DNA from 3 places in the Vibrio sp. QJM3NY_27 genome. Region 3 is predicted to be linked to each of the others. Evidence: predicted binding sites of a transcription regulator. Region 3 holds the regulator's gene; each other region holds the start of a gene.
The links. Region 3 encodes PurR, which represses purine synthesis genes. Its sites were predicted from a motif close to TNANGNAAACGTTTNCNTNA; they were not measured.

Region 1: the regulator PurR is predicted to act here: its motif matches at 3,819-3,838, upstream of AC3CIA_RS11395 (NupC/NupG family nucleoside CNT transporter).
Region 2: the regulator PurR is predicted to act here: its motif matches at 5,196-5,215, upstream of pckA (phosphoenolpyruvate carboxykinase (ATP)).

What each region holds. Positions count from the first base shown of each region.
Region 1 is NZ_CM173511.1:2,573,042-2,580,838, forward strand. Features, by position in the region: gene folD (bifunctional methylenetetrahydrofolate dehydrogenase/methenyltetrahydrofolate cyclohydrolase FolD) at 1-372, shown strand, start outside; gene AC3CIA_RS11390 (cation:proton antiporter) at 543-2,357, opposite strand; gene AC3CIA_RS11395 (NupC/NupG family nucleoside CNT transporter) at 2,573-3,772, opposite strand; gene AC3CIA_RS11400 (LysR family transcriptional regulator) at 3,978-4,898, opposite strand; gene AC3CIA_RS11405 (lytic murein transglycosylase) at 5,051-6,049, opposite strand; gene AC3CIA_RS11410 (YcgL domain-containing protein) at 6,080-6,370, opposite strand; gene minC (septum site-determining protein MinC) at 6,592-7,254, shown strand; gene minD (septum site-determining protein MinD) at 7,276-7,797, shown strand, end outside.
Region 2 is NZ_CM173511.1:116,927-124,723, reverse strand. Features, by position in the region: gene gspE (type II secretion system ATPase GspE) at 1-472, opposite strand, end outside; gene gspD (type II secretion system secretin GspD) at 472-2,496, opposite strand; gene gspC (type II secretion system protein GspC) at 2,538-3,434, opposite strand; gene hslR (ribosome-associated heat shock protein Hsp15) at 3,752-4,138, shown strand; gene hslO (Hsp33 family molecular chaperone HslO) at 4,157-5,050, shown strand; gene pckA (phosphoenolpyruvate carboxykinase (ATP)) at 5,388-7,013, shown strand; gene AC3CIA_RS00520 (AsmA family protein) at 7,167-7,797, shown strand, end outside.
Region 3 is NZ_CM173511.1:2,350,396-2,358,192, reverse strand. Features, by position in the region: gene glgC (glucose-1-phosphate adenylyltransferase) at 1-1,166, shown strand, start outside; gene glgA (glycogen synthase GlgA) at 1,156-2,610, shown strand; gene AC3CIA_RS10445 (alpha/beta fold hydrolase) at 2,896-3,693, shown strand; gene AC3CIA_RS10440 (putative signal transducing protein) at 3,833-4,150, opposite strand; gene AC3CIA_RS10435 (TVP38/TMEM64 family protein) at 4,221-4,901, opposite strand; gene AC3CIA_RS10430 (TfoX/Sxy family DNA transformation protein) at 5,037-5,627, opposite strand; cyclic di-GMP riboswitch class I at 5,755-5,840, opposite strand; gene purR (HTH-type transcriptional repressor PurR) at 6,011-7,015, opposite strand; gene torD (molecular chaperone TorD) at 7,332-7,797, opposite strand, start outside.

The sequences.
Region 1 (7,797 bases), 220 kb from region 3:
GTTGTTGTAGGCGCATCAAACATTGTTGGTCGCCCAATGACTCTAGAACTGCTTCTAGCAGGTTGTACGACAACAACATGCCACCGCTTCACCAAAGACCTTGAAGGTCACGTACGTCAAGCAGACGTTGTTGTGGTTGCCGTTGGTAAGCCTAACTTCATTCCTGGTGCTTGGATTAAGAAAGGTGCTGTTGTGGTCGATGTTGGTATCAACCGTTTGGAATCTGGCAAGCTCGTTGGCGACGTTGAATACGATGTGGCTAAAGAGAGCGCAAGCTTCATCACACCAGTACCGGGTGGTGTAGGCCCAATGACAGTGGCGAGCCTAATCGAGAATACAATGATCGCTTGTGAGCAATTTCACTCGAAATAGTCGGCAATGACAGCTTAGGTAGTAATACCAGTGGCATGAATTGCCTCGCCCTAGAGTAAAATAAGCTAGAGCAAAATTAGAAAGCCGCAGCGTGAAAACGTTGCGGCTTTTTTGATACTGAGCTATTCATTTTTGATACAAAGCGACTCGCTTTAAATACAGAGCACTCACTACTTATCTGGAGTATCAATACCTTCAATCTCTCCCAAAGGCGGCAATAAACTAATGACCTGACACTCCGTTGATATGAGTTTTTCCAATTCAGAGCCTTGTGTCACTAAGCGAAAATCACCATCATTAATCACGCCAAGTGGAATCGCTTTAGGGTACAGGGCATTAAACTCATTAAGGTCAAACGCCTCGGTTAAACCCGTGCTCTTAATTTGGCTGCCTTGAGCCATCAAGGAGTTAAGTTTGGAATAGGTAACCCCTTCTGAAAACAGGCTTCTATTGCCATCACGGCTCACCTGATGCCTTTCATGTTTATTTTCTGAGGATTCAAGTTCAAACACCTTATTCTCACCAAACTCATCTTGATAGTGCATACTGACTAGTGGGTTGGTTTGACGATAAGGCGATACAATCATGGCACGCCCTATCCCATCCAATTCCAGGTTATTTTCAGCATGGCTCGAAGCTGGATTACCGAAATAGACATTCAAGTTGTCCATGCGCGCTAAGCGAATGCTCTCCCAGTTGGTATCAGCAAGCACACTGTTGATGTTGTGTGTCGCCAGCACTTTGGCAAACTGACGTGAAAAATGAGTCGCACCAAAGAAAATAACCCCTTGTGCCTTCTCTTGAGTCACACCCAGCCTTCTAGCCCACCAACTCGCGGTTAGGCTCTGAATCACTACCGTACCAATAATGACCAAGAACACCATTGGCACCAGTAAATCCGCCCCTTCGATTAATTGCTTCTCTTGAAGCTTGATTGCAAACAGAGAAGAAACCGCGGCAGCTACGATCCCGCGAGGCGCCATCCAGCTCAAAAACCATTTATCGGCTGAAGTAAGATCCGTGCCGATCCCGCTGATCCACACACTCAGAGGACGAGCCACCAGCATAACGACCGCTAATAAGCCAATACCACCCCAACCTATCGAGAGGAAAGTCCCTGAATCAAGCCTGCTCGCTAACAGAATAAACAACGCAGAAATGAGTAACACAGTCAGGGTTTCTTTGAATTCAATAATGTCTTCGAGATCCAAGCCTTTCACATTGGCGAGCCAGATACCCATGATGGTCACGGTTAATAAACCGGACTCTTCACTCAGATCATTTGAAAAAGAGAACGCCGCCAGCATTAATGTCAGGACCGCCACGTTACGCAAATAGTGCGGAACCCAATGCCCTTGCAGCATCTTGGCAATCAAATAGCCACCGATGATCCCTAAGCCCAAACCAATGGCTAAAGTCAGCCCCAACGCCGACAGAACATGGCTTGTAGGATCGGCTGAAGAGACAATGTATTCGTAAACGAGAACGGCAAACAGAGCGCCAATCGGGTCAATCACTATCCCTTCCCAGCGCAAGATACTGCCTAGCGAAGATTTGGGTTGAATGCTGCGCAGCATGGGAACAATCACCGTTGGGCCGGTCACCACGACTAATGCAGCAAACAACGCCGCCAATGGCCAACTGAAATCGACAAAATAATAAGCCCCCACCACGATGCACGCCCATGTAATCAACATGCCGAAACTCACTAAGTGAGTCACCATGCGGCCATGGCCTCTGATTTCTTTGAAATTAAGAGTCAATGCACCTTCAAACAAAATGATGGCGACCCCTAATGAAATCAACGGGAACAGTACATCACCAAAAATGGCATCAGGATTAAGGATGTTGAGACCGGGACCTAATAGCAGGCCAACGATAAGCAAAGGAAGAATAGCGGGAAGACGCAAACGCCAACCAAGTAGCTGGCAAGCCAAGGACAAGAGTCCAATTAACGCCAAAGAAGAAGTGATCGACAAATCCATTTGTGCCCCTAAACATTTGTACCACACCCTGTGGTACAAACTTATTCACTGAAATAAGAAAGCCTACGTTCTTACACTATAGGCTCTCTTTATCATACTAAGCGAATATTATTGTGGTTAATCAGTCACTTTACTATAGGGAGAGCAAAGCCACGATTAGCTAACTGGGTGGTTATGGCCCAGTTAGAAAGTGCTTATAAGTCACCAATGATTACTTATAGAGAAAGCACCACGCCGGCAATCGCTGCGCTCATTAGGTTGGCAAGCACACCCGCACAAATTGCTTTAAAGCCGTATTGTGAGATGAAAGAACGACGCTCTGGAACTAAGCTGCCCAAACCGCCAATCAAAATGGCCATCGTAGAGATGTTGGCAAAACCACATAGCGCGAAAGTAACGATCGCTTTTGAGTGCTCACTCAGTGCGTCTTTTACGTCCATTAACTGGATGAAAGCCACAAATTCGTTCACAACGATCTTGTTACCGATCAGCGAGCCTGCAACCACAGCCTCAGACCACGGCACACCGATCAGCCATGCAACGGGCGCGAACACATAACCTAGGATAAGTTCGAAGCTTAGGTTTACGCCAAACCAGCCACCAACAATACCTAACAAGCCATTCAGCATTGCTATCACACTGATAAAGGCCAAAAGTGTCGCACCCACTGCAACGGCAATACGAAGTCCAGACATAGCCCCATCTGCCATTGCCTCGACTACGTTTGTTGCTCGTGGAATTTCAACGTCAGACTCAATATTTTCTTGAGCCTCATCTGCGCTACCTGGTACCAAAATCTTGGCCATCAATAGACCAGCAGGAGCAGACATGAATGCCGCAGCGATCAGGTAGTTCAAATCAACACCAAGCGATGCATAACCGACTAGCGTACCACCAGCTACAGAAGCCAAACCACACACCATGACGGCAAACAGTTGTGAATCCGTCATGTGCTTCAAGTAAGGTTTAACCACCAATGGCGCTTCGATCATGCCAACAAAAATATTCGCAGTTGCAGACAGTGACTCCGCACGACCTGTACCTAAGAACTTTTGCAAAGCCCCACCGATTAGGTTGATTACCTTTGGCATAAAGCCGATGTGATACAAACCTGAAATCAATGCAGAGAAAAAGATAATGATGCCGAGAACGTTAATAGCGAATACAAATCCGTTATTCGTTAGGCCACCAAATAGGAAGTTAATCCCCTCTTGACCGTAGTTGATCAAGCTAGACACTGCACCAGTAGCTGCATTCAACACTTCTTTACCCATCGGCACATAAAGAACCAATAGCGCGAATGAGATTTGCAGTAAGAAAGCCAAAGAGACGGTTCTTAGCGGGATATTTTTTCTGTCCGTAGATAGTAACCAAGCGGCTACTAAAATAGTGATAATTCCAAGTAGGGAAGCCATATGCGTCAACCTAAAAGTTGTAGGTAGTAAAGGCGACGCATTGTATAGAGGAAATCGTTTGCGGCAAGGTGCGGTTGTTAATGTGATGTTGGGATTATCACTGCCTCACCTATGATTATATTAAATCATTGAATTTTAATGATTTAACTTGCTTAAAAAACAAACTTTTTCCATATGGAAATTATATTTATAGATTGGGAAACAGTTAGCGGTGCAGTTCAACGCAGGTTTTGAGGTTTTTGTCCCAATAAGTCGGCGATCCGATATGATCTTTGATGAACTCAATCACTGCTGAAAGCTTCTTCGGCATGTTCTTTCTACTCGGATACACGGCATAGAATGGCATCAGCTGACTCGCTCGCCATTCCGGTAAAACTTGGATGAGCTTGCCCGTTCTAAACTCTTCTTTGACTAAGTAAGTCGCTAGGTAAGCAACGCCCCAACCTGATACTGCCGCGTCTCGTACCGCTTCAGCCAAATCCACCGAGTAATCGCCCGCCACTTTAACACTGAGATTTTCTTGGCCGTTATCAAATGCCCATGACGTGTAATCACGTTCGCGGCTGCGGTAGATTAGGCAGTTATGGTCAATCAGATCAGATGGCACGTGTGGAGTCCCTGCCTTAATCAGATAATCCGGTGATGCGGCTACCACAAACTGGCTATCTGCTAAACGCTGCGCAATGTAACCTTCCGGCAAGTCTTCATTGTTAGTGATCCAGAGATCCAAGCGCTCCTCAATCATGTCCACTTTGTAATCGAACAAATGCACTTCAATTCTCAGCTGAGGGTAAAGCTGTCTAAGCTGGTCAATCGCTGGAATGATATGCAGTGTGCCAAATGACTGAGACAAGCCTATACGGAATATTCCAGAAATGTCGTCACGCTGGCTATCCATGTCCATTTGAGCCGCTTTCACCGTATTGAACAGCTGCTCACAATGCTGATAGAACACTTCTCCAGCTTCAGTTAACGTAAGGCTGCGTGTGGTTCTTTGCACTAACTTGATACCTATCGAATCCTCGAGCAAAGCAATTTGTTTACTGATGTGAGATACCGACACATTCAAGCTTTTTGCTGCACTGGTAAAGCCTTCATGCTTGATTAACGCATGGAATATCACCATCTGTGCGGCTCTATCTGTTAGCACAAAACCACCTTCTTAAATATCTGAAATATAAAATAAAAAGGACTCCGAAGAGTCCTTTAATCTGTTCTGCCTATAGTAGGCTAAATGCTATTCAAAGCGACCTAGTTCTATTAATCAGATTGAGTCGATTAATCAAACTTAATTCTATCGGCTAGGTGACTGACAGCCAAAGCAAAGTAGTAAGAACGATTCCACTTCATTAACACATTGTAGTTGTTGTAAATGAGGTACGAACGACCCGTTTCATCGTCCGGCATTATCAACCAAGCTTTGATGTCTTCATCAAGTGTAGGCAGTGGGCGATCGTCATAACGCTTAATACCAAGTTCAGACCACTCTTTTAGGTATTTCGCTTTGTCTTCGTCTCGACCTTGCATCTCAATAGACACGGTTGATGGAACGTGAACCTGACGCCCCCAAGTATATTTGTCATCCCAACCCGATTGGCTGAGATAATTCGCCGCCGAAGCGAACACGTCTTCTTCGGTACCCCAAATATCTTTCTTGCCATCACCACTGCCATCAGCGGCGTAAGCTAAGAATGAGCTAGGCATAAACTGAGGTTGCCCCATCGCGCCAGCCCAAGAGCCTTTCATCTCTTTTGGTGCAATATGGCCTTGATCAAGTATCTTCAATGCCGCCATCGCTTCGCTACGGAAGAAGGCTTCTCTGCGACCTTCATAAGCCATGGTTGTTAGAGCATCAATAACACTGTAATTCCCCGTGAACTTACCAAAATTACTCTCCACACCCCATAGAGCGACAATGAATCTTGGTTGAACACCATATTCATCACCAATACGCTTTAACGCTGTGTAGTGTTTCTTATAGAGTGATCTCGCCTGCTTCACTTTCCAGTCAGGAACCGCACGTGGAATGTATTCATCCAGAGTCAGTTTCTTTTCAGGTTGGTTTTTGTCAGCTTTTACCGCTCTTGGCTTAAACGTCACACCATCAAAAGCTTCATCAATGATCGCTTCAGAAATACCTTCTTCACGACCTTGTTGCTTTAGTTTTTCTACATATTGCTCAAAGCTAAGCTCTTCAGCTTGAACCGAGCCAATGGTCAGGCTATTACCCAATAGTAATGCCGACACAGCCAATATGGTTTTCGAAAATTTACTCAACGATCACTCCTCCTTGAATTGAGGTGGCTATCACTCTTCGTCTTGACCTTTATTTTGAGCTTTACGCTCTTTATGAAGCTCAAGTTCGTTAACTGGTGGCGGCGGAACCTGCAAAAAGAAACCATCGGTGTTCAGTGATTCTCTCACTTTATCGATGTTCACTTGAGCCAGTTTACGGCCGTCCATTTTAATTACCATTACAAAACTAGGTTTACCAAACATTTGCATCAATGCGTCAGGAACTTGTGAAAAATCATCCTTCTTAGGGATATAAAGGTATGTTCCTTCTTTCTTTGAACTTTTATATATAGAACACAGCATGACAAACCTTTTTTAAATGTTTATGACTACAAAACTCTCACTTGCGAGATCAATAGTTTATGTTAGGGAAATATTGGGAACAAAACGTTCATTTGACAACAAGATTACTTGCTGTGCTTGGTTTGGGAATATAACATGATAAACCTAGTTTCAGGCAATGCCCTTTATTTTATTGATAAAGAAATTGTACCAATCCGCTATTGAGGTCCTGTAGTTTTTCGATGTCTAGTAACCCAGATCTAAAAGGTAGCAGTTTCACGCTATCTGTTTTGCACTTATCCGATGATCAAGTCGAAAATGCAGTGTCTTTTCTTCAAGAGAAGGTAGACCAGGCACCCACTTTTTTCGCAGCTGCGCCTGTTGTTATCAACATTAGCAAAGTCGCGGGCGATATAGATTTCGTGCAACTGAAAAATGGTATATCTCAAGCGGGCATGATCCCGGTTGGTGTGGCTGGCTGTTCAGATAAACGCATGCAAAACCTAGCCAGAGATGCAGGTTTTGCCGTGATGACAGCAAGTAAATCTCCTTCTCAAGCTCCGGCGAAGATGGCCCCGATAAAGGTGGTGAGAACCCCGATACGTTCTGGTCAGCAGGTGTATGCGAAAGATGGTGATTTGCTGATTCTTAGCCACGTAAGTGCAGGTGCGGAAGTGATTGCCGATGGCAGCATCCATATTCATGGCACGCTACGCGGTCGTGCAATTGCAGGTGCAAGTGGTCAAACTGAAGCAAAAATAATTTGTAATGATTTACAAGCCGAGCTGGTTTCCATTGCAGGAAATTACTGGCTCAGCGATCAAATTGAAAGCGAGTACTGGCAGAAGAAAACCATGTTCAGTATGGCAAACGATGTATTACACGTTGATGTCCTCGCAATATAAGAGAAATAAAAGGAAAACAGAATGGCACGCATTATCGTTGTAACGTCGGGTAAAGGCGGGGTAGGCAAAACGACCTCCAGTGCAGCTATTGCCTCAGGTCTGGCTTTAAAAGGGAAGAAAACCGCAGTCATCGACTTTGATATCGGTCTGCGTAACCTAGATTTAATCATGGGTTGTGAGCGTCGTGTTGTGTACGACTTCGTTAATGTTATCAATGGTGAAGCGACGCTGAACCAAGCGATGATCAAAGACAAGCGTACAGAGAACCTGTTCATTCTTCCTGCTTCTCAAACTCGTGACAAAGACGCACTAACAAAAGATGGCGTTCGTCGTGTGTTTGATGAATTGGATGAAATGGGCTTTGATTTCATCATCTGTGATTCTCCTGCGGGTATCGAGCAAGGCGCTCTGATGGCGTTGTATTTCGCTGATGAAGCGATTGTAACGACTAACCCTGAAGTCTCTTCTGTACGCGATTCAGACCGAATTCTAGGTATTCTTGACTCTAAATCTCGTCGTTCAGAAGACGGCTTGGAGCCAGTA
Region 2 (7,797 bases), 1.3 Mb from region 3:
GCACACCATCAACACGGAAACGAATCGACAACGACTTCTCAAAGGTTTCGATGTGTATATCCGAAGCACCCTCTTTGATCGCCTCACCCAGCATCGCATTGATTAACTTGATGATTGGTGCATCATCTTCTGATTCAAGTAAGTCTTCGTCTTGAGGCAGTTCTTCCGCTAGTGAGAAGAAATCATCACTATCAGCACCAATGTCTTCCATGAGCTGACGAGCTTCTGAAGAGTCACGCTGATAAGCATCGGTCAGTTTTTTATCAAACTCATCGAGAGTAATCGCTTGTGGCGTGAAACCATTTTTCACAACACGACTCACTTCAATGATCGCCGCCGATTTCAGTGGCTCAACATAATAAAGTATCGGTGCGCGCTCTGGATGTTGATACTCCAACACCATCTTATAGCGATTCGCAAAGCTAAACGGCAAGCGCTGATAAGTACGTGCCGTCCCTACCAATTCAGCCATTATTCTTGTTCCATTTGATCAATGAAGGCTTGAATTTCAGCCGGGTGATTCATGTCGGCACCAAATTTAGGCAATACCGGGATGTTATCGTCTGCCATTAATTTCAGCCCTTGCTCAGCCTTGTACAACTGCTCAGCACGGATGAAGTTGTATTTACGCTGGGTGATACCATCAGCTGTCATACCATCACGAATAATGGTTGGTTTGATGAAGACCATTAGGTTCTTTTTCTCAACCTGAGTACTGGTTGATTTGAACAGGTAACCAAGAAATGGGATATCACCCAAGAATGGGACCTTAGCTTCACTTTCCAGTGCGCGCTCATCAATCAAACCACCCAGCACCAGCATCTGACCATCTTCAATGATAACGGACGTGTTCAGTTGACGCTTAGCAAAACGAACATCAACCGCACCATTTGCACCCAACACATTCGATACTTCTTGTTCAATATTTAGTTGTACTGAGTTACCTTCATTGATTTGTGGCACGACCTTAAGCTTGATACCCACTTCTTTACGTTCAACCGTTTGGAATGGATTGTCGTTGCTTGAACCCGCAGTAGAACCGGTTAGAACTGGCACTTCTTCACCCACAATGAACGAAGCCTCTCCATTATCCATCACGGTAATACTTGGAGAAGACAAAATGTTGGAATTCGAATCAGTCGAAACCGCACTAATCAGTGCTGTCCAGTCTCCCATAACAATTGGCAATGCTGCCCCATTTAAGCCACCTAAAGCAGATGCTAATGTACTATAATCACCCTCTTCGGTAGTATTCTCATTGCGTAAAAAATTACCATCAGAATCATAAACAGCTTTAGTTGTCGTCGAATCTTTCGCTTCTTCGAGACCCACCATTACTTCACCAATTTTTGGCCCACCATTAGAGAACTGAATCGCTCCACCATTCTCTAGAGAACCCCATTGCACACCAAGGTTAATACCGTCACCCTCTGCCATCTCGACAATTAGTGCTTCAATCAATACTTGAGCACGACGAATATCCAGCTGTGCGATCACGTCTTGTAGCGCATTCATGATGTCCGGCTGAGCGGTAATAACCAGAGAGTTGGTGTCGCTGTGAGCGGAGATCATCACTTGGTTGCGTTGCGATGAACTGCCTTTGGTTGATGTTTGCTTCTCTGATTGCAGGTTGTCCGACACGCCTTTCAGTACATCGACTAAATCTTCGGCTTTTGCGTATTTAAGGTAAATAACTTGATTATTGCCCTTGGTTGCCATTTCAACATCAAGCTGTTCAATCAGCCTTCTTAAACGGCTACGCACCTTAGGGTCGCCTGAGATAAGAATCGCATTGGTACGCTCATCAGCAACTAATTTAGGTTGTAGGAAAGCAGGTGTGTTTTTAGCATCTGTGGTTTTGCTTAACGCATCAACGATACGTACCATTTCTGCCGCAGAGGCATTCTTTAGCTCAACGACTTCAATCTCTTTATCACCCGCTTGGTCAACGCGCTTGATGATTTCAGCTAAACGGTTTACTACCGCCGCTCGGCCTGTAATAAGGATGATGTTGGCTGGGTCGTAGTGCACAACGTTACCCGCGCCTGCATTGTCGTTTAGTTGACGAAGCAGAGGAGAAAGTTCACGTACTGAAACATTACGAACCGTTACAACACGTGTCACCACGTTGTCGCCTTTGATCGTATCACTGTCTCCAACGACTGGAATTGCCGATGTTTTCGAATCCTTGGCCTTGATGATCTTAAGAACACCCGAGTCCATTTCGACAACCGCGTAGCCATACACTTCCAATACGTTTAGGAAGAAGCTGTAATATTGCTCTTCATTGAGTACGTCGTAGCTGCGTACATCGATTTTTCCGCGCACCGAAGGGTCAACGATGATCGTCTTCTCTAGGTTACGACCAACAATATTAATAAACTCTTGAATATCAGTGCCTTTAAAGCTGGCACTAAAATCACTCGCGATGGCTGCGGGTGTGCAGATTAAGCTTCCTGCCAATAACCATGCACTTTTCTTAAACCAATGCTTCACGTACTTCTCCTACACTTTCGTCCTTCGTTAGACGCAAAGTTTTAAAATTCAATAAACACTTCATGTTGTTGACCATCTCTCTCGACGACGAGGTTTAGCTCTGTCAGCTCTGAGATAGAACGGAATATGTTGCCCATAGCAGCAGGGTCTGTCAGGTCTTGTCCATTTAACTGAGTCGCAATATCTCCGTTTTGGAGCCCAACAGAGTTAAAAAGTTCTGAATCTTTGCCAGGGCTCACACGATAACCAATCACTTTATCGTCGCGTTTCACCTGAGACAGTCGAACATATTGGAAGATTTGTTGCGGATCTTTCATTATCTTCGCTTTAATTTCATCTAGCTTCTCTTCTGTAGAAGCTGGGTTGTTGCCACGCACAGAAGAAGAGGTACGAGGTGGCGCAGGCGCTGATACAGACAAACGCTTGTACTCAATACCTTCAAGCATCAGGGTTTCGTCTCGCCCAGAGTTATCGATGATCACACGATCGACCAATACGGCCTTGAGCTTAGCTCTAGTGCCTTCAATCTCTTCGTTAATTCCGTAGGTCGCTTGTGTGCCGCGATTGGCAATCACCGCCAAGCTCAGTTTTGGATTAGAGCTGGCGACAGCGCCCACTAAAACGAGGTTCAGTCGCGTCTTTGGCGCATCTTGGATAACTTGCTGCTCAACCACAGCAGGCGTGGTTGGGTTATAAGCACCAAACATGTTGCTCTGCTGCAAAGAAGAGATATCAAGAGTCGATTGAGGCGTTGAAGACGAGGAAGCCGTTGCAGCCCATGGCACGACGGTTTGCTCAGCAGGTTCAATAAACCATGCAAGCTGTCCTAAAATCCATGCGGAAGCTGCGATCAACACACAACAAAGAACAAGGCTCAGTTTCTGCTGGAGTAAAAATCCATTCTCTAAAAATCGGCTCAGCACCGGAGAGTTATCCATGCGAAGTTTGAGCTCTAAAAAGTTCACGTTCCCTAACCCTTTCTATAACGAATAAAGCTGTAACCTACTAAACTATCAGCTTTTTTGTTCATAAATTCTGTTCCTGCTTATTAAAAGCATAAGATCCTGAACTATATCATAGCAAATCTATAAATCGGCATTACCTGAGCTATTTTGTAATCTTCCTTGAAAAAAAAGCCAATCGCCTCCACATAAGCTTCTACTAAATGTGATAAGCGTCATCAAATAAAATAAGTTGCATACTGTGAATAACAGTTAAACCGCATTCATTTCTAACTGAAAAGGCACTGTCCTATATGAAAACGACTAATGAAGCTGTCAGACTCGATAAATGGTTGTGGGCAGCACGCTTTTATAAAACTCGTTCAATTGCTCGCAACATGGTCGATGGTGGCAAAGTCCACTATAATGGTCAGCGCAGTAAACCCAGCAAAATCGTAGAACTTGGGGCAGTGATTACCCTGCGCCAAGGGAATGAAGAAAAGACGGTCACCATAGAGAAAATATCCGCACACCGTGGCGGGGCGCCAGTCGCTCAAACCCTCTATGAAGAAACCACCGAAAGCTTGGCAAAAAGAGAAGAGTTTGCACAACAGCGCAAGCTAAATGCTCATAGCCCAGCACCAGAACGTCGCCCAGATAAAAAGCAACGTCGTGACATCATCAAGTTCAAGACTCAATAAGCTAGAAGGAATAGCCAAATGGCAGACCCAATGTCTACAAGTAATGTTTTAAATCGCTACCTATTTGAAGACCTATCAGTACGTGGTGAATTGGTACAGATGAACGAAGCGTACCAACAGATTATTTCTAGCAAGGAATACCCAGCGCCAGTACAAAAGCTGTTGGGTGAGCTACTGGTTTCAACGACGCTGCTAACGGCGACGCTAAAGTTTGAAGGCTCTATCACGATGCAACTGCAAGGTGATGGCCCAGTATCTCTCGCTGTTATTAATGGCGATAACGATCAGAAGATTCGTGGTGTTGCGCGCTTTGACGGTGATATTGCTGACGACGCTGGCCTGCACGACCTTATAGGTAAAGGCCACCTAGTGATCACTATCGATCCTAAAAAAGGTGAGCGTTACCAAGGTATCGTTGGTCTTGAAGGCGAAACACTTGCTGACGTTCTTGAAGGTTACTTTGCTAACTCAGAACAGCTTAAGACTCGTCTGTGGCTACGTACGGGTGAACATGAAGGCAAAGCACACGCTGCAGGTATGTTACTGCAGGTTATGCCAGACGGCACCGGCACGCCAGATGACTTCGAGCACCTGGAGCAGTTAACTGACACGGTTAAAAACGAAGAGCTATTCTCTCTAGAAGCGAATGATTTGTTATACCGCCTATATAACCAAGAGAAGGTTCAGGTATTTACCCCTCAACCTGTCGAGTTCTTCTGTGGTTGTTCTCGTGAACGCAGTGGTGCCGCTATCATTACCGTTGCTCAAGAGGAGATCTACGACATCCTGAGTACGGAAGGTAGTGTTGCTCTTCACTGTGATTACTGTGGCACAAACTACTCGTTCGATAAGGGCGACGTTGATGCACTGTACGCAGAAGCAGCAGATAAAGGCGACAATACGGTTCATTAATTTACAGCGTACCAAAAACACGTAATTTACCCCACAAAGGTCAGCACTAAGCTGGCCTTTTTTGTGATCAAAATAGCGCAAACTCCGTAACATCTCGTAATAAAATCACCGCTTAATTTTAATCAATTAATAATGTTCTCGCCCCTAGCGCAAAGGTTTGCGTACAGGATAGACTAGTTAGGCCAATATGTGACGAGACGCTTAAAACCCCAAGATTAATATGGATACTTTTTGAGCTGTATCCCTGTTTCCCCAGAGTCTCGTTGCTAGCATGGTGAGCAGATAACAATAAAAAATTAATACAAAATCCCTACAAAATATCCTACAAGGAGCACCTATGACCGTTATGGAACATACTAAGGCTGCACAAATTGATCTAACTAAGCACGGACTGACTGGCGTTACTGAAGTTCTTCGTAATCCTAGCTACGAGCAGTTATTCGTTGAAGAGACACTGCCAGGTTTGGAAGGCTACGAAAAAGGCGTAGTAACGGAACTAGGCTCTGTTGCGGTTGACACTGGTATCTTTACTGGCCGCTCACCAAAAGATAAGTACATTGTTAAAGATGACACTACGCGCGATACCATGTGGTGGTCAGATCAAGGCAAAAATGACAACAAACCGATTACAACTGAAGTTTGGAGTGAGCTGAAAGAGCTTGTGACAACTCAGCTATCTGGCAAGCGCCTGTTTGTCATCGACGGTTATTGTGGTGCTAACCCAGATACGCGTTTAAGTGTGCGTATTATCACTGAAGTAGCGTGGCAAGCGCACTTCGTTAAGAACATGTTCATTCGTCCAACTGACGAAGAGCTAGCAACGTTCGAACCTGATTTCGTGGTAATGAACGGTGCTAAAACAACTAACCCTAACTGGGAAAAACAGGGGCTAAACTCTGAGAACTTCGTTGCTTTCAACCTAACAGAGCGCGTTCAAATCATCGGTGGTACTTGGTACGGCGGTGAGATGAAGAAAGGCATGTTCGCAATGATGAACTACCTGCTTCCTCTGCAAGGCATTGCTTCAATGCACTGTAGTGCTAACGTTGGCGAGAAAGGCGATGTAGCCATCTTCTTCGGCCTGTCTGGTACAGGTAAAACAACCCTATCAACCGATCCTAAGCGTGAGCTAATCGGTGATGATGAGCACGGTTGGGATGACGATGGTATCTTCAACTTCGAAGGTGGTTGTTACGCGAAGACTATTCGTCTATCTAAAGAAGCAGAACCAGAAATCTACAATGCAATCCGTCGCGATGCACTGCTAGAAAACGTAACGGTTCGTGGTGATGGTTCTATCGATTTCGATGACGGTTCAAAAACAGAAAACACTCGTGTTTCTTACCCGATTCACCACATCGACAACATTGTTAAGCCAGTATCAAAAGCAGGTCACGCTCAAAAAGTTATCTTCCTAACAGCGGATGCGTTTGGTGTGCTACCACCAGTATCTAAGCTGACTCCGGAGCAAACTAAGTACCACTTCCTATCTGGCTTCACAGCTAAGCTAGCAGGTACAGAGCGCGGTATTACTGAACCAACACCAACGTTCTCTGCGGCATTTGGTGCAGCATTCTTAACTCTTCACCCAACTCAGTACGCTGAAGTGCTTGTGAAGCGTATGGAAGCAGCTGGCGCTGAAGCTTACCTAGTGAACACAGGTTGGAATGGCACAGGTAAACGTATCTCAATCCAAGATACTCGTGGCATCATCGACGCTATCCTAGATGGCTCAATCGACCAAGCTGAAACTAAGGTTATCCCTATGTTTAACCTAGAAGTACCGCTAGCGTTGCACGATGTTGACCCAGCGATTCTTGACCCACGTGATACTTACACTGACCCACTACAATGGGAAAGCAAAGCGAAAGATCTAGCAGAGCGCTTCATCAACAACTTTGATAAGTACACAGACAATGCTGAAGGTAAGTCACTGGTTGCGGCAGGCCCTCAACTAGACTAACCCAACATCTGCTCGGGCCAAGCCAAAAGCGAACGCCCAATTTAAAGTGATATTTTTGTAGCAAGCCCCTCTTTTGAGGGGCTTTTTTGTTGCTGCTTGCCCCTTTTTGTTCCACTCTGTTTTGAGACTATTGAAATTTAAGGCTTTCAGGGAATGAAAAAGGTATTCATGGTGATTGGCATTGTGGTGGCCATCATCGTTGCGACTATCGCAGCGTTGTTATTAAGCCTACAAACTCAATACCGATCGGATGTTGCTAACTTTTTTATCAAGCATACGCTTGAACAACCTATACTCATTGAAGACGTTGAGTATCAGGCGCCTTATCACATCACCTTGATGGGCATTACCCAAAGCCAACCTGATAAACAAAAACCTCTCTATATCGACAAGATCGATCTTTGGTTCAGTCCCAGCTCGATTACAGAAGCTAAACTGGTCTTGGACTCCGTCTTGATCAGTGGCCTACAGTTGGAGATAAGCGATCTAGAGACATTCACGCCGTTATTCACCCAACCAAACATCAAGCTCCATCAGCTAGCCATCAATAATCTCGACTTTTCGACCCCAGACTTTAATGCGCGAGGCATCGACCTCCAGATCTCCGATCCAACGTGGGATGACAACAACGCATTGCTGCCTTATGGAAAAACTCAACTCACCGCCACGCAACTTTACTGGCAAGGTGAAGCCTTCGATAACCTTCTGATTGATCTAGACCTAAAACCCAGTGATAGCACTCTGTATGGCGCTTCATTCGACTGGCGCGGTGCCAAGATTTCAG
Region 3 (7,797 bases):
GACCTTTGACTGAATCTCGCAGCAAACCCTCGGTTCCTTTCGGTGGTAGTTACCGCTTAATTGATTTCGCTTTGAACAACTTCGTTAATGCTGATCTTATGAAGATCTACGTATTAACACAATTTAAGTCACAATCTCTGTTCCACCACATGAAAAAAGGTTGGAATATCAGTGGCATCACAGATCGTTTTATCGACCCAATTCCTGCGCAAATGCGTAAAGGAAAGCGTTGGTATGAAGGCACAGCAGATGCTATCTACCAAAATATGGGCTTTATGGAGCTGGAAGAACCTGATCAAGTCTGTATTTTTGGTTCTGACCATATCTATAAAATGGACATCAAACAAATGCTTGATTTCCATAAAGAAAAGAAAGCAGCGTTAACCGTTTCTGCACTGCGTATGCCGCTTGCTGAAGCATCAGAATTCGGTGTTATCGAGGTGGATGCTGAAGGCCGTATGATTGGCTTTGAAGAGAAGCCTGCAAATCCGAAGTCGATTCCAGGAGACCCAGAGTCTGCGCTCGTTTCAATGGGCAACTACGTGTTTGAAGCGAAAGAACTTTTTGCTGAACTAACGGAAGATGCAGATAAACCTGAATCTTCACATGACTTCGGGAAAGACATTATTCCAAACATGTTCCCACGCGGTGATGTGTTTGTTTATGATTTCAGCACCAACCGTATTACTGGTGAGAAAGAAGAAGTTTACTGGCGCGATGTAGGTACGATTGATGCGTACTGGCAAGCACATATGGACCTTCTTAAGAAAGATGCACCATTCTCGCTATACAACCGTAAATGGCCTCTACACACTTACTATCCGCCACTACCACCAGCGACGTTTACTGACTCGGCTAATGGTCGAATTCAGATCATTGATAGTCTTGTGTGTAGCGGTAGTTACGTACGTGGTTCGCGTATTGAAAAGAGTGTTTTAGGCTTCCGCAGCAATATCGCATCAGCGTGTGATATTAGTGAGAGTATTTTATTAGGTGATGTGAAGGTGGGCGAGGGTTGTATACTTCGTCGCGTTATCATTGATAAAGATGCAGACATCGCACCAGGCACTCAAATTGGTGTAAACCTGACAGAAGACAAAAAGCATTACCACGTATCTGACGATGGTGTAGTTGTTATTTCTAAAGGAGCGCGAGTTGGTTACTAAAACTCTCTCGGTACTTTTTGTAGCGTCTGAAGTTGAAGGCTTGATTAAAAGTGGTGGCTTGGCTGATGTAGCCAAGGCACTGCCGAAAGCGTTACAAACACTCGAACAGGACGTTCGAGTGACTATTCCCGCGTATAGAAACATTCCAAACATTGATGCAGCCGAAGTCATTTTATCGACCGAGCTCGATCATTGGCCTCATACCGCTTACCAAGTCAAAAAACTGAGTGTAGAAGGTGTTCAAGTTTTTGGTATCGAATGTGCCAAATATTTCGACCGTCCAGAAATGTACGCAGAAAATAATCAAGCTTACGCAGATAACGGAGAGCGTTTCTCGTTCTTCAGTGCAGCTTGCCTTGATATGCTTCCTAAGCTTGGCTTCCAACCTGATATCATTCATGCAAATGACTGGCATACAGGCTTTGTTCCTTTTTTGCTTAAATCACGTTATCAACAACATGATTTCTTTGAAAATACGCGCAGTGTTATCTCAATTCACAACGCAGTTTTCAAAGGTGTGTTCGCATACGATGAACTGCAATTTCTACCAGAAATGCATAGCTACAATGTGCCTGAAGCTTCAGTGAGTGACACGCATGTCACAATGCTGAGAGCCGGCGTGATGTGTGCTGATAAGGTGAACGCAGTAAGTCCAACGTATGCCGAGGAGTTGAAAACGGAATTAGGCAGTCACGGTATGGCAGTAGAATTCCAGTACAGATCCGCGGATCTTTTTGGCATTTTGAATGGTTGTGATTACGGAGCTTGGAACCCGGAAACGGACGCTTTCCTCCCTCGTAAATTCAAAGCGACAAAGCACAGCATGGTTCGTGGGAAGTCAGCTTGTAAGCAAAAACTGCAACAAGATGTTGGCCTCCCCGTCACCGATTGTGCGGTTTATGGCATGGTTTGTCGTTTGACTAATCAGAAAGGTGTTCATTACTTACTGCCTATCATCGAACAGTTTTTGAAAAACGATCTTCAGATCGTGATTGTCGGTACTGGTGATCCAGTTTTAGCGAGTCAGCTGAAAGAGCTGTCGGCACTTCACTCAGATAAGTTCTCGTTTGTAGAAGCGTATAATAATGAGCTTGCGCACTTAGTTGAAGCGGGTTCTGATTTCTTCTTGATGCCTTCGGAGTTCGAACCTTGTGGCTTAAACCAAATCTACAGCATGGCTTACGGTACGTTACCGATTGTTCGCTCTGTGGGCGGTTTAAAAGACAGTGTGAATGATTACGATCAGGATCCCGAGATAGCGACCGGCTTTGCTTTTGAAGAGCCAACACCGCAAGCGTTACTGGCAGTATTGCATCGTTCATTACTACTTTATGCACAAAACCCCGCTGAAATTAAGCGTGTTCAACTTTACGCGATGCAACAAGATTTTAGTTGGGAAGATGCGGCAAAAGAATACCTTACGATGTACCATTCTGCATTTTAACGTGCTGAATTAGCTGTAAAATAAGCTGATGTATAACAACTGAACTTAATAGTAGAAGGCGCTCTGATAGTAGAGTGCCTTTTTGTTTTCTGGTCAGATCACATCACGTTTAGGAAGACAAAACTTGCAAACTCATTTTAGTCAGGTAGAAAAGGTGGGGTAGGTATTCACATGACTAATGTTAGGTTTGACACTATTATCACTTAAATTTCTTGATTGCGTGATATCCTTAGCCATCGCCTTGTGATGAGGCAGAGCTCCATTCCAATAATTAAAGCGATAGGTATGTCTGAGAGTTTACTATTTCATAAAACATTTACTCACCCTACGAGCGATGAGTGGGTTGTATTTGTGCATGGCGCAGGAGGCAGTTCCTCCATTTGGTTTAAGCAGATCAAAGCGTATAAACAGCACTTCAACTTGCTTCTCATTGATTTGAGAGGGCATGGTAAATCAGACAACATCCTCAAAGAGCTGATTTCGAATCGTTATACGTTCAAAGCGGTAACGCTCGATATTCTTAAGGTGTTAGACCATCTGAAAATCCGTTCTGCACACTTTGTAGGCATGTCTTTGGGCACGATTATTGTCCGTAATGTCGCAGAGCTAGCGGCTGGCCGAGTACGTTCAATGGTGCTAGGTGGTGCCGTGACCAAACTCAACACTCGCTCTCAAGTCTTAATCAAGTTGGGTAACTTGAGTAAGCACATCATTCCTTATATGTGGTTATACAGCCTTTTTGCTTACGTTGTGATGCCACAAAAAAGCCAAAAAGAATCACGTCACCTGTTTATCCGCGAAGCCAAAAAGCTGTGCCAAAAAGAGTTTAAACGCTGGTTTATCCTTACGGCTGATGTGAACCCATTGATGAAGTACTTCAAAGACCGAGAATTGCCGATTCCAACTTTGTATTTGATGGGCGAGCGCGACTACATGTTCATCAAGCCAGTAAAAGAAATGGTAGAAGCGCATAAGTCGAGTGAGTTGGTAGAAATTGCCAATTGTGGGCATGTGTGTAACGTAGAAAACCCTGAAGAATTCAATCAACGATCTATCGCTTTTATACAAAAGCAAATTCAGTGATTCTTTAGCAGAACAGATGCTCGAATAGAATTGAAACAAAAACGGGAAGCTAATTTTAGCTTCCCGTTTTTATTTGGAGGAGGTATCTGACCGAGTTGTTATATAAGGCCGTTGGAGCCACTTTACCTTTCAAAATCTGCTATTCAGGTGAAGCAGCACCGCACTGCCAACAAGAACCGAATTGTGCTTCGTTGACTTCATGACATTCTCCGCAACGCCACTCTTCATAAATGATCGAATCTTGCTGTTTCTGGTAGTCATTAACAACTGCCCGGGCTTTGCTCGCCAATTCTGGCTCATATAACCATACGTAAGGGTCAGTTTCTTCGGTAAATGGAATTTCCCCTTTCAAACCGAATAACCCTTCACCACGAACTTCACACGCAATATTCACACTTTCTAGCAATCCACAGATGATGTGGGCTTCTGTCGGATTCGATGCACTGAAGATTTTCATTGAGATAGAACCTTATCTGGCTATATGCGTTATTTAGCTATTATAAGTATACGTTATTCAGTGATAGACGTTATTCAGCCACAGGTGCTGAGCGAAATTTATTCATCAACCATTTTGCAATGATTGGGAATACACCCAGTAAGGCAAATGACAAAAGTACTGAAGGGGACACGATACCCGAAAGTGAATCAATTTCCGCGAGTTGAGTACCAGCATTCAAGAAAACAGCGGTACCCGGTAACATCCCTATTTGACTCGTAATGTAGTAACGACTCACGGACATCGGTGTTAGACCCATCAACAGATTGATAAGAAAAAATGGGAATACAGGAATCAGACGCAGAGAAAACAAGTAAAATGCTCCGTCTTTTTCAACGCCCTTGTTAATCGTTGCTAATTTGTCACCAAATTTGGTTTGGATCCAGTCACGTAAAAGGTAGCGGCTACTTAGAAATGCGAGGGTTGCACCAATGGCACTGGCGAAAGAGACCAGCAGCAAACTATTCCAGAAACCAAATAGCGCAGCCCCTAACAGGGTCACAACAGCAGCACCAGGAATTGAGAAAGCAGTAATCATTAAATACGCGACAAAATAGATAGCAGCGGCAGCAATGAAGTTGCTATCAATGTAGTCAGTTAAAACGGCTTGTTGGGCCTTGGCATTTTCAAGCGTTAGGTATTGGCCGAAATTGACGCCTAACAAGACGATGGTTACGACCAACACAATACCCAATATCATTTTCTTACTCATTGATACTTCCTCTAAATTTTCAATGTATACCATTAGTATAGATAGACAGGCAAAGCATAGATTAACTTTCAGCAGATATAAAAAAAGCCGCAGTAAATGCGGCTTAGTTATGTATATAGTTTTTCACTTACAATGTTAATTGACGCGATTGATAAGCTCTTCACGACGCTGCTGCGGTATAACAGACCAATGTGTGCCATTGATCGCGCCTTCTAGCGCCCAAAGTAGTTCAATACTGACAGAAGACGCATGTGATTCTTTGATGGCGTTAAATGCGTTTACAGAGCCAGATTCATATAAACGTTCTACGGAATCGATCCCTGCTTTTTTCAACATACGCTCAGTGGCGAGTCGAAGGTTGGGCAGATCTTTGAGTCGAGTAGGCTTAGCTGAAGATTGCTCAGCTTTTTCTTCTTTAGCAAAACCCAGAGACGTCGTTGCAAGCTGCAAGATTTTCTCTTGGTCTTGCCACAGGCCTTCGGGTAAAGCGAAATATTTAGTAACGACAGGGAAACCACGTTTTTTGTAGACGTACGGTTGAAACCCTTGTTGTTCGAACTGTTTCGTTGTGCATTTGTCTGCTCGTATGTGCAGCTGGTCATTTACAACCAGAGCAAACATAGTGTCATCAGCAAAAAGACCGAAGCCACCAAACATCGAGCGTGATTTTATTTTTCCTAGGGATTCAAATAATTTCATTGAATCCTTTAGTATCGGTTTATCCATGTTATTTATCTCGGTGTATTTGAACTACGCCACCAAATAAGCAGGTCCGAGAGATTAGCAAAATGTTGCAATTAAATTGTCAATTAGCCGTAAATTACTAAATTATTAGTAGTTACTGCATTTTGCCATCGGTAACCCCGCTACCATACCAACGAGTGGTTTAGGCCGGAAGCTTTGCGTCTCACTCTTTCAAGTGATTTGCCCTGTGCGTGACTGATTGAATAGAATAAAGTTTTTGTTGAATGAGGCTCACACTTGTTATTTCAAAATGTGATATTGCTTCAATTAATGATCTTTCCAGTATGATACCAGGTTCATTCATGTTGTTGATAAAAAAAGCGCACCTAAAGGTGCGCTTGATTAAACTAAACTGAATTTATCAATTAATTTAACGTTTTAACTGTGCTTCGCTCAACAATTTCAGGGTGCATTTCGAACACACGCTTTTCATGGTCTTTATCTTTAATGCGTTCTAACAAAATTTCGAAAGCGTTCTTACCAACACGACGTTTGGGTTGGTGAACCGTTGTTAACGGCGGAGAGAAGTATTCAGCCAACTCGATGTTGTCATAGCCGATCACTGAAATATCTTCAGGGATACGAATTCCTTTCTCTTGCAATCTGCTCATTAGGCCGAGTGCCATGGTGTCGTTAAAACAGAATACGGCCGTTGGGCGATCTACCATCTTAATGATTTTCTCTGCAGCAAGAACCGCAGTATCACACTCGAAGTTACCTTCAATGATCATGTTATCATCGGTAGCAATCTTAGCTTCGTTGAGTGCGCGTTTGTAACCCGCGATGCGTTCAACACATGCCGCTTTGTCTAAGTGGCCACTTAAACAAGCAATCTTGGAGTGACCGTGCTCAATGAGGTATTTGGTCGCTAGGTAACCACCTTCCTCAGAGTTGTCGATGATCTTATCTGCTTGAGAACTCTCAGGGCCCCAATCCATAATCACTTTAGGAATGTCAGCGTGACGGTCTAACATGCCTCTTAGCTCTTCAGTTAGGTCAGAACACATAACTAAGATGCCATCTACACGTTTCTCTGCAAGCATTCGAATGTAGTCACGTTGCTTCTCATAGATACCGCCCGTATTACACAGAATCAAAGTGTAACCTTGACGGTAGCAGTAGCTTTCAACACCATCGATAACTTCAGAGAAGAATAGGTTAGTTGATTGAGTAACTAGCATGCCGATAGTGCGGGTTGTATTGCACTTCAAACTACGAGCAACGGCACTTGGTGCATAGTTCAGTTCGTCTACGGCTTTATTTACTTTTTCTTGCGTCGCTTCTGCAACAAAGCGAGTTTTGTTGATTACGTGAGAAACGGTTGTTGTTGATACGCCTGCTAAGCGAGCGACATCTTTTATAGTGGCCATGGTTTTATCCTATTAGAAGCTACTTTCCCAAAGTACGGAATGAAGTAGCCGTTAAGCTACCTAACTAAGAGCTTAAATTTGTAGGGCTCTTTGGGTACTAAAGTGCTAAAAAACAAAAAACCGCTATTGAGCGGCTTGTCTTAACACCGAAATGCTCAAAACTATAATAAGCATAGCATTTCGTGAATGTTTCATATTTTATCGTTTGCGGTCACAATTTTAGACTGACTAGAAATTACTCGCAATAAAATTCACCCGGAAATCCGGGTGAATTGTCACATTCTTCTGAATTTATTTAACGAGTCATCCAATAAGCTTATTCACCAGCGAGGTATTGGGTGTCCAATGTACAGAATGCAAGTAGCAGAGATGAGACTGATGCGTAGAAACCGAATTCGTCAACGTCATGACATTTAACGTTGAACTTTGGTACCCAAGTAAGAAGTTGTTGCTCTATAAATTGCTGTTGAACAATGAACGATTTTTCTAGCTCTTCTTCAAGTTCCGTTTCATTAGAACGGATGATCAAGTTGCCAAGGAAGTCGAGTGCGATAGCGATGTGGTCAGCTGGTTCTTTTAGGTCTTGGTTCACCACTAAGTTGTGCTTGGCCATGATCTCTTCCATATCTTTTGCTGGCTTATCATTCAAAAGGCCAGTCTCACCGATATACATAGAAGCGTAAGGAAGTGCGCCATGCTTATCTGTTTTTAAGAATAAGTCACAGAAGTCAGCAGACAATTCTAGTTGAGCATCCTCACGCGTTTGTAGGCGGTTTAGCGCA